3 regions of the Duganella dendranthematis genome follow, and region 2 is predicted to be linked to each of the others. Evidence: predicted binding sites of a transcription regulator. Region 2 holds the regulator's gene; each other region holds the start of a gene.
The links. Region 2 encodes HrcA, which represses chaperone genes, less so after heat shock. Its sites were predicted from a motif close to TTAGCACTCNNNNNNNNNGAGTGCTAA; they were not measured.
Positions count from the first base shown of each region.

Region 1 (4,150 bases), 1.7 Mb from region 2:
TGTACGACGAGCTGGAAGCGGCGCTGCTGATGTCCGACGCCGGCGTCGACGCCACCGAATACCTGCTCACCGAACTCAAACGCAAAGTCAAGGAAGACAAGCTGCTGGACGCCGCCGCCGTCAAGGCCGCGCTGAAACAGCTGCTGATCGAATTGCTGACGCCGCTGGAGCGCCCGTTCGTGCTGGGCCGCCACACGCCGACCGTGATGATGATCTCCGGCGTCAACGGCGCCGGCAAGACCACCACCATCGGCAAGCTGGCCAAGCACATGCAGACGCACGGCCAGTCGGTGCTGCTGGCCGCCGGCGACACCTTCCGCGCCGCCGCCCGCGAGCAACTGATGGTCTGGGGCCAGCGCAACAACATCACCGTGATCTCGCAAGCCTCGGGCGATCCGGCCGCCGTGTCGTTCGACGCCGTGCAGTCCGGCAAAGCCAAGGGCATGGACGTGGTCATGATCGACACCGCCGGCCGCCTGCCGACCCAGCTGCACCTGATGGAAGAGCTGAAAAAAGTCCAGCGCGTGCTCGGCAAGGGTATGGACGGCGCACCGCACGAAACTCTGCTGGTGATCGACGGCAATACCGGGCAAAATGCGCTGGCGCAGGTGAAGGCCTTCGACGACGCCCTCAAGCTGACCGGCCTGGTGATCACCAAGCTGGACGGCACCGCCAAGGGCGGCGTGCTGGCCGCGATTGCGCGCGTGCGTCCGGTGCCGGTGTACTTCATCGGCGTGGGCGAGAAGATTGAAGACTTGCAGCCGTTTGTGGCTGCCGAATTTGTAGAAGCACTGCTTGGCTAATCCTACTCACCAGACCTCTATGATCGAATTCCGGAACGTCTCTAAACAATACTCCACCGATGTCATGGCGCTACGCGACATCTCCTTCACGGTGGAAAAAGGCGAACTGGTTTTCCTGGCCGGCCCTTCCGGCGCTGGCAAATCCACCCTGATGAAAATGATCGCCGCCATGGAGCGGCCGACTTCCGGCCAGGTCATCGTCAACGGCCAGGACATCAGCCGCATCAAGCCGGTGGCCGTGCCCTTCCTGCGCCGCAACTTGGGTTTGATCTTTCAACAACAGCGGCTGCTGACCGACCGCACCGTGCTGGCCAACGTCATGCTGCCGTTGCTGGTGACCGGCGCCTCCCACACGCAGGCCGAGCAGCGCGCCCGCGCCGCCCTCGATAAAGTCGGCCTCGGCGACCGCGCCAATGCCCAGCCGCTGGCCCTGTCCGGCGGCGAGCAGCAACGGGTATCGATCGCGCGCGCCATTGTCAACCGGCCGCAAGTGATCTTGGCCGACGAACCAACCGCCAATCTTGACCGCGCCAGCGCCAACAAAGTGCTGGATGCGCTGAAAGCCTTCAATTCGGTCGGCGTCACCTGCCTGATCTCCAGCCACGACGAACAGATGCTGGATGCCGCCGCGCGCGTCATCCACCTCAACCGTGGCCAGGTGGGAGAAGCAGCATGACCTACTGGTTCCGCCAACACCGCTATGCCTTATCCGCCGCGCTGGTACACCTGCGCCGTTCGCCGGGCAGCTTCCTGTTCAATATATTAGTCGTGGCGATCGCGCTGGCCCTGCCCTTCATGGGCGTGACGCTGCTGGACAATGTGCGGCCGATGTCGGAAACGCTGTCGGTCGATCCGGAAATCAGCGTCTTCCTGAAGCAGGACACGCCGCGCGACCAGGCCGAAGCGCTGGCCGTGCAGCTGCGCCAGACCGTCAAGGACAAGCAGGCCAAAATCGTCTTCACGCCACGCGAAAAAGCGCTGGATAACCTGAAAGACAAGAACGGCCTGGCCGATGTACTGGCCACGCTCGGCGACAACCCGCTGCCGGACAGCTACGTGCTGAAGCTGGACGCCTTCCGCAACGCCCAGGCCGGTGGCGACGTCGACCAGTTGGCCGAGCAGATCCGCGCGCTGCCGGGTGTCGATACCGTGCAGGTCGACTCGGCTTGGGTCAAGCGCCTGGCCGCGCTGATCAACATCCTGCGCCTGGCGCTGCTGCTGCTGGCGGCCACCTTGGGCACGGTGGTGGTGGCGGTGATCTTCAACACCATCCGCCTGCAGGTGCTGACCCAGCGCGAGGAAATCCTGGTGTCCAAGCTGATCGGCGCCACCGACAGCTTCATCCACCGCCCCTTCTACTACACCGGCGCGCTGCTGGGCCTGGGCGCGGGCGCACTGGCGCTGGGCGCCGTGACGGCGGCATTGCGGCCACTGAACACCGCGATTGCTGAATTTGCAAGGTTGTACGCATCCGAGTTTCAACTGGCGCCGCTGCCGCCGGCGGCCATGGCGGCCCTGCTGGCCCTGTCTGCCACGCTCGGCCTGATCGCCGCCCGCCTCTCGGTCAAGCGCCACACCGCCCGCCTTAACTGACATCCCCAGCCGTTTCGTGCGTCCGCGCACGGAACGCGCCATCCCCCAGGCTTAGGATGTTTTCCATCATTAAGCCCGCCCTAAGATCCATCGCGCATTCTAAACACATCGGGACTCCCGATAGTGTTCTACTATCAGGCCCATTTATTTTGGGTGATTGGCACTCATCGATAGAGAGTGCTAATATATGTCCATCAGAGTACATAAGTGCTCTCAAGCAGTATTCAAGCGAAGGAAACGAAAATGACTATGATGTCCGTGGTACCTGCCAAAAACAGTGCTCTGGGACTCGGGTTTAGTGGCAACCTGGGTAACCTGGATGCTTACATTTCGGCTGTCAATCGCCTGCCGATGCTGACGCATGACGAAGAGATTTCGCTGGCTAAACGCCTCAAAGACCAGGCTGACCTCGGCGCCGCCGAACGGCTGGTGATGTCCCACCTGCGCCTGGTGGTATCGATCGCCCGTGGCTACCTGGGTTATGGCCTGCCGCATGGCGACCTGATCCAGGAAGGCAATATCGGCCTGATGAAAGCGGTCAAACGTTTCGACCCGGATCAGGGTGTGCGTCTGGTGTCGTACGCCATGCACTGGATCAAGGCCGAGATGCATGAATACATTTTGAAGAACTGGCGTCTGGTCAAAGTAGCGACCACCAAGGCCCAGCGCAAGCTGTTCTTCAACCTGCGCAGCCACAAGACCGGCCTGGATGCGATGACGCCTGCCCAGATCGATCAACTGGCCAAGACGCTGGACGTCAAGCGCGAGGAAGTGATCGAAATGGAAACGCGCCTGAGCGGCCGTGACATCGCGCTGGAATCGCCGACCGATGATGAAGATGACAAGTTCGCGCCAATCGCCTACCTGTCGTCGGAAGCCTCCGAGCCGACCCGCGTGCTGGAAGCGGAACAGGTGACGCGTCTGCAATCGGAAGGACTGGAAGAAGCGCTGGGCAAGCTGGACGCCCGTTCGCGCCGCATCATCGAGTCCCGCTGGCTGGCGAACGACGACGGTTCCGGCGCCACGCTGCACACTTTGGCTGCGGAGTTCGGTGTATCGGCCGAACGCATCCGCCAGATCGAAGCCGCTGCGCTGAAAAAAATGAAAGGTGCGCTGGCTGCTTACGTCTAAGCCCGCACAGTAGTCTCCCCAGCTGCCGCCGGCGTTCGCGCCGCGCGGCACTTTTTTTGGCGCCTCCTTGAGCTAGCGCTGACCTCGTGCCGTTCGTGCGCCACGCTCATGGTCTTTTTGCTAAGCTTGCCTTCAATTGAGCAAGAGGTCTACCATGAAAACAACTATATTTCGTCAACTGATCGTGCTGCCATTGCTGGCCGCGATCATGGCCACCCTGTACGCCTGCGGCGCCGCTAACAGCCGCGCCCTTGCCGCGCCTGCGCATTTCACCACCGTCTATGTGCTGCGCCAGGGCGCCAGCGCGACCATCACCGGCGCCGCTGTCGCCAATCCCAGCGCCAGCATCGCCGCCAGCGCGCCGGTGGTGCGACTGGAACGTGTCAACGACAGCCGCTGCCACCCAGGCGCGGTGTGCGTCTGGGCGGGCTACATCAGCTTCAGCTTTGCGCTGCTGCAGCCGGACGGCAGCGCCAGCAACTTCGTCCTGTCCGACAACATGCCCAACGGCACGCCGAGCGTCACGCGCAATGGTTTGACCTTCACACTGGCTGGGTTCCAGCCGCAACAGGTGCCGGCGAAAAATGAGACGCCGCCGGATTATCAGGTAAGCTTAAAGGTGA
Region 1 covers NZ_CP051684.1:3,560,084-3,564,233, reverse strand. Annotated here, with positions in the region: gene ftsY (signal recognition particle-docking protein FtsY) at 1-803, shown strand, start outside; gene ftsE (cell division ATP-binding protein FtsE) at 823-1,479, shown strand; gene ftsX (permease-like cell division protein FtsX) at 1,476-2,396, shown strand; gene rpoH (RNA polymerase sigma factor RpoH) at 2,640-3,527, shown strand; gene HH213_RS16255 (hypothetical protein) at 3,682-4,150, shown strand, end outside.
Region 1: a site for HrcA is predicted at 2,554-2,580, ahead of rpoH (RNA polymerase sigma factor RpoH). Genes of this name have one in related genera too.

Region 2 (4,150 bases):
AGCCGTTCAGCAGGGTCACGGTGCGCGCGGTGCCGTCGGCAGCCGGGGTGATGCCGCTGTACTGGCCGCCCAGCGAGTAGCTGTTCTGGGTGCAGGACACCAGCGCCTGGATGGCGACGTTGTAGCCGGCCGAGCCGGTGGCGCCCGAGACCGCGCAGGTCATGTGGTCAGGCTGCTTGATGATGGTGATGTTGTAGTCGGTGCCGTAGCTGATCTGCTTGGTGAAGGCGAAGCTGGTGGCGCCGGACGCCACGCTCAGCTGCTCGCCGCCGTTGCCCAGGATCAGGCCGCTGTTGTTCAGGCTGCTGATCGAACCCTGTACGGTGAACTGCTGCTTGCCGCCGCAAGCGGCGATGGTGGCCACCACGGCCAGCGCCGCAACGGCGCGTACTAACGAAAATTTCATGTATTTCTCCAAAGATTAGAACGGCGGCAGCTTATTTGCAGGTTACGCCCAGGCCCAGCTGGTCGGCGTTCGGCATCGTGCCCGGATTCAGCGTCGAGTCGACGGTGCAGGTCTGGCCGGTTGGCTGGGTCAGCACGGTGACGCCATACTGGGCAGTATTGCCGACCTTGGTTGGGAAGGTGAACTTGACGTCGGCGCCGCCGGCTGGCAGTACGGCGGTGGTGTCGGCGCCGTTGGCCAGCACCAGGCCGGTGGTGGTCAGGCCTTTGACGGTGCCGCCCAGGACGTAAGGGTTGGCGACACACGCAATGGTGACATAGTAGACGGTATAGACGCTGGCAGTGCCGGTGTTGGCCGACGGCGTGCAGACTGCGCCGGCTGGCGAGGTGGCGACTTCGACGTCGAATTTCTCGTCGACGGCCAGCAGTTTGGTGAAAATGAAGCTGGTGGCGCCGGCATCGATGGTGACTTTTTCACCATTGCCGTTGTTGACCAGCGTCAGACCGGTAATGGTCGCTCCGGTAGGGCTGTAAGTAATAGTGCCGGACAGTGCCAAGCTGCCATTATTGCCGCCGCACGAGCTCAGGATAACGGCACACAGCAGGGCGAAACCCGCACGCAGAAACGAACTTTTCATAAAACTCTCTCTCCAAAACGAATAGGGACCGGCAGCACGCACGGGAGGCAGCATATTACACTTGTGCGGCGTATTTTAGTGCATTTGGTAATACAGCCCATGCAAATGGATGTAACAGCGTGTGTCCCTGGCGGCTGGCCTTACAATATGCGTGTTTGCCATTTTCCCTCGCCATCATGACGCCACGCCGCCCGCTTGCCCTGCTGTTCGATCTGGACGATACCCTGTGGCCGATCGGTCCGGTCATTCTGGCCGCCGAAGTCAGCTGGCACGCCTGGCTGGCCGAGCATGCGCCGCGCGTCGCCGAAGCCTTCAGCGTGGCCGAGCTGCGGGTGCGTCGCATGGCGCTGCTGGAGCGCCGGCCCGCGCTGGTGGCCGACCTGTACCAGCTGCGGCGCGAGGCGCTGGCCGAGGTGTTTGCCGAAACCGGCGAAGACCCGGCCCATATCGAAGGCTCGATGCAGCACTTCGCCGTCCAGCGCAACATGGTGGCGCCGTACGCCGACGTGCTGCCGGTGCTGCCGCTGTTGCAGGGCATGCTGCGGCTGGGCGTGATCACCAATGGCAACGCCGACCTTGAAGTGATCGGCATGGACCACCATTTCGAGTACACGCTGTCGTCCTCGCAGTTCGGCCGCGCCAAGCCCGATCCCGGCATTTTCCATGCCGCCTGCGCGGCGATGGGGGTGGCGCCGCAGGATGCGGTCTACGTCGGCGACGACCTGCGGCTGGACGTGCAGGGGGCGCAAGCGGCCGGGCTGCGCGCAGTGTGGATGAATCGTCACGGCAGCCAGGCGCATCTGGAAGCGGGCGTCACGCCGGACGCCATTTGCGCCACGTTTGACGAGCTGCTGGCCTGGATTCATGGGCAGATGCAGCATAGCCGTGCATAATAGGCACAACTCTTACCTGTAATCACTGAAAATCAGCATGCAACTCGACACACGCGCCCAAACCCTGCTCAAGGCCCTGGTAGAACGCTATATCGCGGACGGCCAGCCGGTGGGATCGCGCGCGCTGTCCAAGATCTCCGGACTGGACCTGTCGCCGGCCACCATCCGCAACATCATGGCGGACCTGGAGGAGCTGGGCTATGTGGCCAGCCCGCACACCTCGGCCGGCCGGGTGCCGACGCCGCGCGGCTACCGCATCTTTGTCGACACCCTGCTGACGGTGCAGCAGCTCGACGAGCAAGCCATGGGCGCGCCGCTGCGCCTGCAGTCGCCGCAGCCGCAGAAGATGATCACCAATGCGGCGCAGATGCTGTCGTCGCTGTCGCAGTTTGCCGGCGTGGTGCTGAGCCCTCGGCGCGAATCGGTGTTCCAGCAGATCGAATTCCTGCGGCTGGGCGAGAAGCGCATTTTGCTGGTGATCGTGGCGCCGAATGGCGACGTGCAGAACCGCCTGCTGCTGACCGATGTCGACTACAGCCCGGCGCAGCTGGTGCAGTCGGCCAATTACATCAATCAGAATTACGGCGGGCTGGCGTTTGACGAGGTGCATGCGCGCCTGCAGAACGAGGTGCGGCAGCTGCGCGACGACATGGGCCGCCTTATGCAGGTGGCGGTGGAAGCCGGCAGCGAGGCGATGAAGGATGATTCGGACGACATGGTCATCTCGGGTGAGCGCAACCTGCTGTCGGTCAGCGATTTGTCGTCGAATATGACGTCGCTGCGGCAGATGTTCGATATGTTCGAGCAGAAGACCGGCTTGATGCAGCTGCTGGACGTGTCGGCCAAGGCCAGCGGCGTGCAGATTTATATCGGCGGCGAATCCAGCCTGGTGCCAATGGACGACATGAGCGTGGTCACCGCGCCGTACACCGCCAACGGCAAGATCGTCGGCACGCTGGGCGTAATCGGCCCGACGCGCATGGCCTACGAACGGGTGATACCGATTGTCGATATCACCGCGAAGCTACTGTCGAATGCCTTGAGCCACAGTTAGGCTGGGCGGTGCGGGCAGGCGGTCTTGGTGCAGTTGCCGTAGATCGCCAGCGCATGCTCGGCAATCTTGAAGCCGCGCTCATCGGCGATGGCGTGCTGGCGCTCTTCAATCGCCTCGTCGTAAAACTCTTCCACGTGGCCGCAGTCCAGGCACACCAGGTGATCGTGGTGCGAACCGGCGTTCAGCTCGAAAATCGCCTTGCCGCTTTCAAAGTGGTTGCGGTTGAGCAAGCCAGCCTGCTCGAACTGGGTCAGCACGCGGTACACCGTGGCCAGGCCCACATCCATGTTGTCGGCCAGCAGGATCTTGTACACATCCTCGGCGGTCAGGTGGCGCACTTCGCTATTCTGGAAAATATCCAGGATTTTGATGCGTGGCAGCGTGGCTTTGAGGCCGCTGGCCTTCAGATCGGTCGGATTGTTACCCATGGTCGAGACTCTTAATGTGGTTGGCGATAGCTAGCCGCTAGTTTAACGCACTCCGGGGCCGTCCGGAATTTTGCATTTACAAAGATTTGCACTTGTTTTGGCGGATAATGCCCCATCCCGCAGCGAGTGCTTTATGATATAGCGTTTTTCGGCACTTACGCTTGACCAGATTGAGGACATTTATGCGCGTCACCCAGGCTTTTTCGCAGTCTTTGTTGCACCGTTTCACTCCTATCGCCACCGCATGCGTGGCGCTGGCGCTGGGCGGCTGCGCGACCAAAACCACCCTGGGCGAGAAATCCACCGAGGTTCAAGACGCCGCACCGACGCTGGACGCCAGCAAAGGCGCGCAAACCACCACCACCACCAAGCTGCAACGCTTCATGTGGTTCTTCTCTCCGTATCGCCCGGATATCCAGCAGGGTAACTTTGTGTCGGAAGAAATGTTGTCGCAGTTGAAAGTCGGCATGACGCAGGACCAGGTCCGCTTCATCTTCGGCACTGCGCTGCTGACCGACCCGTTCCACGGCAACCGCTGGGATTACGCCTTCCGCCTGTCGCGCGGCAATGGCGAAGTGACCACCAGCCGCGTGATCGTGTTCTTCGACAAGGACAACAAGGTCGCGCGCTGGGAAGGCGGCAACTTGCCGACCGAAAAAGAATACATCGCCCGCATCGCCGGTCCGGTGCGCAGCGCCAAGAAAGAAGCGGCGGACGAAGCCGTGCTGGCCA
Region 2 covers NZ_CP051684.1:1,883,702-1,887,851, reverse strand. Annotated here, with positions in the region: gene HH213_RS08780 (hypothetical protein) at 1-406, opposite strand, end outside; gene HH213_RS08775 (hypothetical protein) at 438-1,043, opposite strand; gene HH213_RS08770 (HAD family hydrolase) at 1,220-1,936, shown strand; gene hrcA (heat-inducible transcriptional repressor HrcA) at 1,974-2,990, shown strand; gene fur (ferric iron uptake transcriptional regulator) at 2,987-3,418, opposite strand; gene HH213_RS08755 (outer membrane protein assembly factor BamE) at 3,601-4,150, shown strand, end outside.

Region 3 (4,150 bases), 800 kb from region 2:
CGGTCAGTCCACGTGGTGGCGACGTGCAGTGCGCTGATGGTGATGTCGGTAGCCGAAATCCTGCGCAACACCGATTGCACGTGCGCCAGCGTGACCGCCTCGCCGCGCTGATGAAACGCGCCGCCATCAAAATCCTGGATAGCCAGGTAGCCGGGCTGCGTTTGAAAGTACATGCCGCGCGGCGTAACGTTGCGGCCGGAATTAAGCAGCTCCGGATTGGCGAAATCCACCTTCACCGTGTAGCCGGTGAATTCCGGCTCGGTGCCGGCGAACTCGAAACCGCCCTCCTTGCGCACCACGCTGCGCGCGCCGTCGCAACCCACCAGCCACAGTCCCTGGAAGCTGCTGTAGCCGGCCTTCACCGTAACGCTAGCATCATCCTGCTCAACGCCAGTCACGCCCACGCCACGCCGGATCTCAACGCCCAGCGCCTGTGCGCGACGCGTCAGCACCGCTTCGGTCTCCGCCATTTCAGAGATCATATTGGTGGGCGTGGAACTGGGCAGCCGATGCGGCCACTGTGCGGTATCGATATCGCCATACAAAAACGGAATACCAGCAAAATGCCCCGCCTGCGCCGAGCCCACATGACCAAACGGATTTTTGACACGTTTAGGCACTTCCAGCTGGTCGAGCAGGCCGCGACGATCCAGCGCCTCAATCGACGGCGCGTTCAGACCTCGTATGCCAAAGGGCATCTGCTTCAACGGCGAGTGCGGATCTTCCGCCTTCTCCAGAATCAGTACGGAACAGTCGGCCAGCGCCAGCTCGCAAGCGAGAAACAGGCCGACCGGACCGGCGCCTGAAATAATGATGTCATAAGTTTTCATGCCCGCAAGTCTAAATTCTGCGGGCCAGGCCGGATTGTACAAACGCGACAAAAATTACGGTCTTCGCTTGCGCGCGAACGCCGCCGGCGTCATGCCGCTGTAGCGCTTGAAATCGCGGCTCAGGTGCGACTGGTCGGTGTAGCCCAGCGCCTGCGCCAAGTCGGCAAGCTTGATGTCCGGCTCGGCCCACAGCCGGTTACGCGCCTGTTCAAAGCGCATCAGGCCGGACACGTCCTTCACCGTATGCCCGGACGACTGCTTGAACTTGCGCTCCAGCGTGCGCACCGTCGCATGCGCCGCTGCGGCCACCTCGCTGACCGGCAGCACGCCGCGCGCCTCCAGCATCGCCGCGCCGGCCTTGAACAGCGTAGGATCCAGCGCTGCCGGCTGTGCGCCGTTGAAGTAATCCGCCAGCAGCGCCACCGCATCCTCGATGCGCCCGTCAGCCACGCAGGCTTGCAAAGCCGGTTGCAGCGCCGCCACCGGATGCTCGAACGCGCGCAAGCCATCCCTGTCCGCCGGCAGGCCGAGCAAATCGAACACGGTCCACGGATAACAGCGGACGCCGATCACCTCCAGCACGTCGTCGGTGGTCAGATGCAGCGGCTGGTTGAGCAAACCCATCAGGAATGGCGACGGCAGTGGCTTGCCATCCAGATAACAGCTACCGAAGTAAAAAATGATCTCCGCATACCCATCCGGGATGATTTCGAAGCGCGGTCCATGGTCGGCGCGGCGGGTGTGCCAGAAGCACCGGATGGCGCCGCGCAACGGCTCAGGAGGCGCAAATTCGCGGTGAAGATCATGCATTGTAGTCATATCGATACTATTTTCATGTTTATTTGATGCTTCGCAAGCTTGTGCGCCTTGAAATGGACCGAGGTCGTCCCTATAATTAGCACTCGTTACGGTGGAGTGCTAACAGCACCCAGCTCAACTTTCCGTCGTAGCAATCTGATTGAAACGACAACCAACTGTACCATTGTTAAAAATTAAGGAGTTTTGTATGAACCTTCGCCCTTTGAACGATCGCGTAATCGTCAAACGCCTCGACCAGGAAACCAAAACTGCGTCCGGCCTGATCATCCCTGATGCGGCTGCTGAAAAACCAGATCAAGGCGAAGTCCTGGCGGTTGGCAATGGCAAGATCCTGGAAGATGGCAAAGTCCGTCCTCTGGATGTCAAGGTAGGCGACCGCGTCCTGTTCGGCAAATACGCCGGCCAGACCGTCAAGATCGACGGCCAGGAACTGATGGTCATGCGCGAAGAAGACATCATGGCGATCGTCACCAAGTAATTCCTGGTCCCGACTGATCCCACTCAACACCTCAAGGAGCAATAAACATGGCAGCTAAAGAAGTTATTTTCGGCGACGCAGCGCGCGCCAAAATGGTTGAAGGCGTGAACATCCTGGCTAACGCCGTTAAAGTCACCCTGGGCCCGAAAGGCCGCAACGTTGTGCTGGAACGTTCGTTCGGCGCCCCTACCGTCACCAAAGACGGCGTATCCGTTGCCAAAGAAGTTGAACTGAAAGACAAGCTGCAGAACATGGGCGCGCAAATGGTCAAGGAAGTTGCTTCCCGTACCAGCGACAACGCCGGCGATGGCACCACCACCGCAACCGTGCTGGCCCAGGCCATCGTGCGCGAAGGCATGAAGTTCGTTGCCGCCGGCATGAACCCGATGGACCTGAAGCGCGGTATCGACAAAGCTGTTGCAGCGACCGTCGAAGAACTGAAAAAAATCGCCAAGCCAACCACCACCTCGAAAGAAATCGCCCAGGTCGGCGCGATCTCGGCCAACTCGGACACCTCGATCGGCGAGCGTATCGCTGAAGCGATGGAAAAAGTCGGCAAAGAAGGCGTGATCACCGTGGAAGACGGCAAATCGCTGAACGACGAGCTGGACATCGTTGAAGGTATGCAGTTCGACCGCGGCTACCTGTCGCCATACTTCATCAACAATCAAGAGAAACAAGTTGCCGCGCTGGACAGCCCATTCGTCCTGCTGTGCGACAAGAAAATCTCGAACATCCGTGACCTGCTGCCGGTACTGGAACAAGTCGCCAAAGCTGGCCGTCCACTGCTGATCATCGCTGAAGACATCGAAGGCGAAGCACTGGCTACCCTGGTGGTCAACAACATCCGCGGCATCCTGAAAACCGTTGCTGTCAAAGCTCCTGGCTTCGGCGACCGTCGTAAAGCCATGCTGGAAGACATCGCTGTGCTGACCGGCGGCCAGGTAGTTGCTGAAGAAATCGGCCTGACCCTGGAAAAAATCACCCTGGAAGAACTGGGTCAAGCCAAGCGTATCGAAGTCGGCAAAGAAAACACCATCATCATCGATGGCGCTGGTCAAGCCGCTAACATCGAAGCGCGCGTCAAGCAAATCCGCGTGCAGATCGAAGAAGCGACCTCGGACTACGACCGTGAAAAACTGCAAGAGCGCGTGGCCAAGCTGGCCGGCGGCGTTGCCGTGATCAAAGTCGGTGCTGCTACCGAAGTTGAAATGAAAGAGAAAAAAGCCCGCGTGGAAGATGCACTGCACGCTACCCGCGCTGCCGTGGAAGAAGGCATCGTGCCAGGCGGCGGCGTTGCCCTGCTGCGCGCTCGTGCGCTGGTACAAGGCCTGAAAGGCGACAACCCAGACCAGGACGCAGGTATCAAGATCGTTCTGCGCGCCATGGAAGAGCCACTGCGCATGATCGTGCAAAACGCTGGCGAAGAATCGTCGGTAGTGGTTGCTGCTGTGTTGGCTGGCACCGGTAACTACGGTTACAACGCTGCCAACGGCACCTACGGCGACATGGTTGAAATGGGCGTGCTGGATCCAGCTAAAGTCACCCGCTCGGCACTGCAAAACGCAGCGTCGATCGCTGGCCTGATGCTGACCACCGACTGCATGATCGCTGAAGTCACCGAAGACAAACCAGCCGGCGGCATGGGCGGTATGGGTGGCATGGGCGGCATGGGTGGCATGGACGGCATGATGTAATGTTGCCGGCCGGCTGACTTAGCCTGCCAACAAGAGCCCGCGAAGCTTCGGCGACGCGGGCTTTTTTGCATCTGCTAAACTGATGCGCATGAAATTATTCCCTCTTTTGCTCGCCGCGCTGCCGGCCATCGCACTGGCGCAGGACGTGCCGCCGGTGCTGCATCCCGACCAACTGAATGCCATCCACGCCGCGCCCGGCGTCACGCTGTGGGAACTGAGCGGCCGCACCGCGCCCCCCGGCGCCCGCAGCGACAAGGTCAGCGTGGCGCTGTTCCGGCTCGAACCCGGCAAGGCCAGCGCGTGGAGCCACAACAAGCTGGGCGAGG
Region 3 covers NZ_CP051684.1:1,082,025-1,086,174, forward strand. Annotated here, with positions in the region: gene HH213_RS05095 (FAD-dependent monooxygenase) at 1-830, opposite strand, end outside; gene HH213_RS05100 (helix-turn-helix domain-containing protein) at 885-1,640, opposite strand; gene groES (co-chaperone GroES) at 1,837-2,127, shown strand; gene groL (chaperonin GroEL) at 2,175-3,824, shown strand; gene HH213_RS05115 (cupin domain-containing protein) at 3,913-4,150, shown strand, end outside.
Region 3: a site for HrcA is predicted at 1,726-1,752, ahead of groES (co-chaperone GroES). Genes of this name have one in related genera too.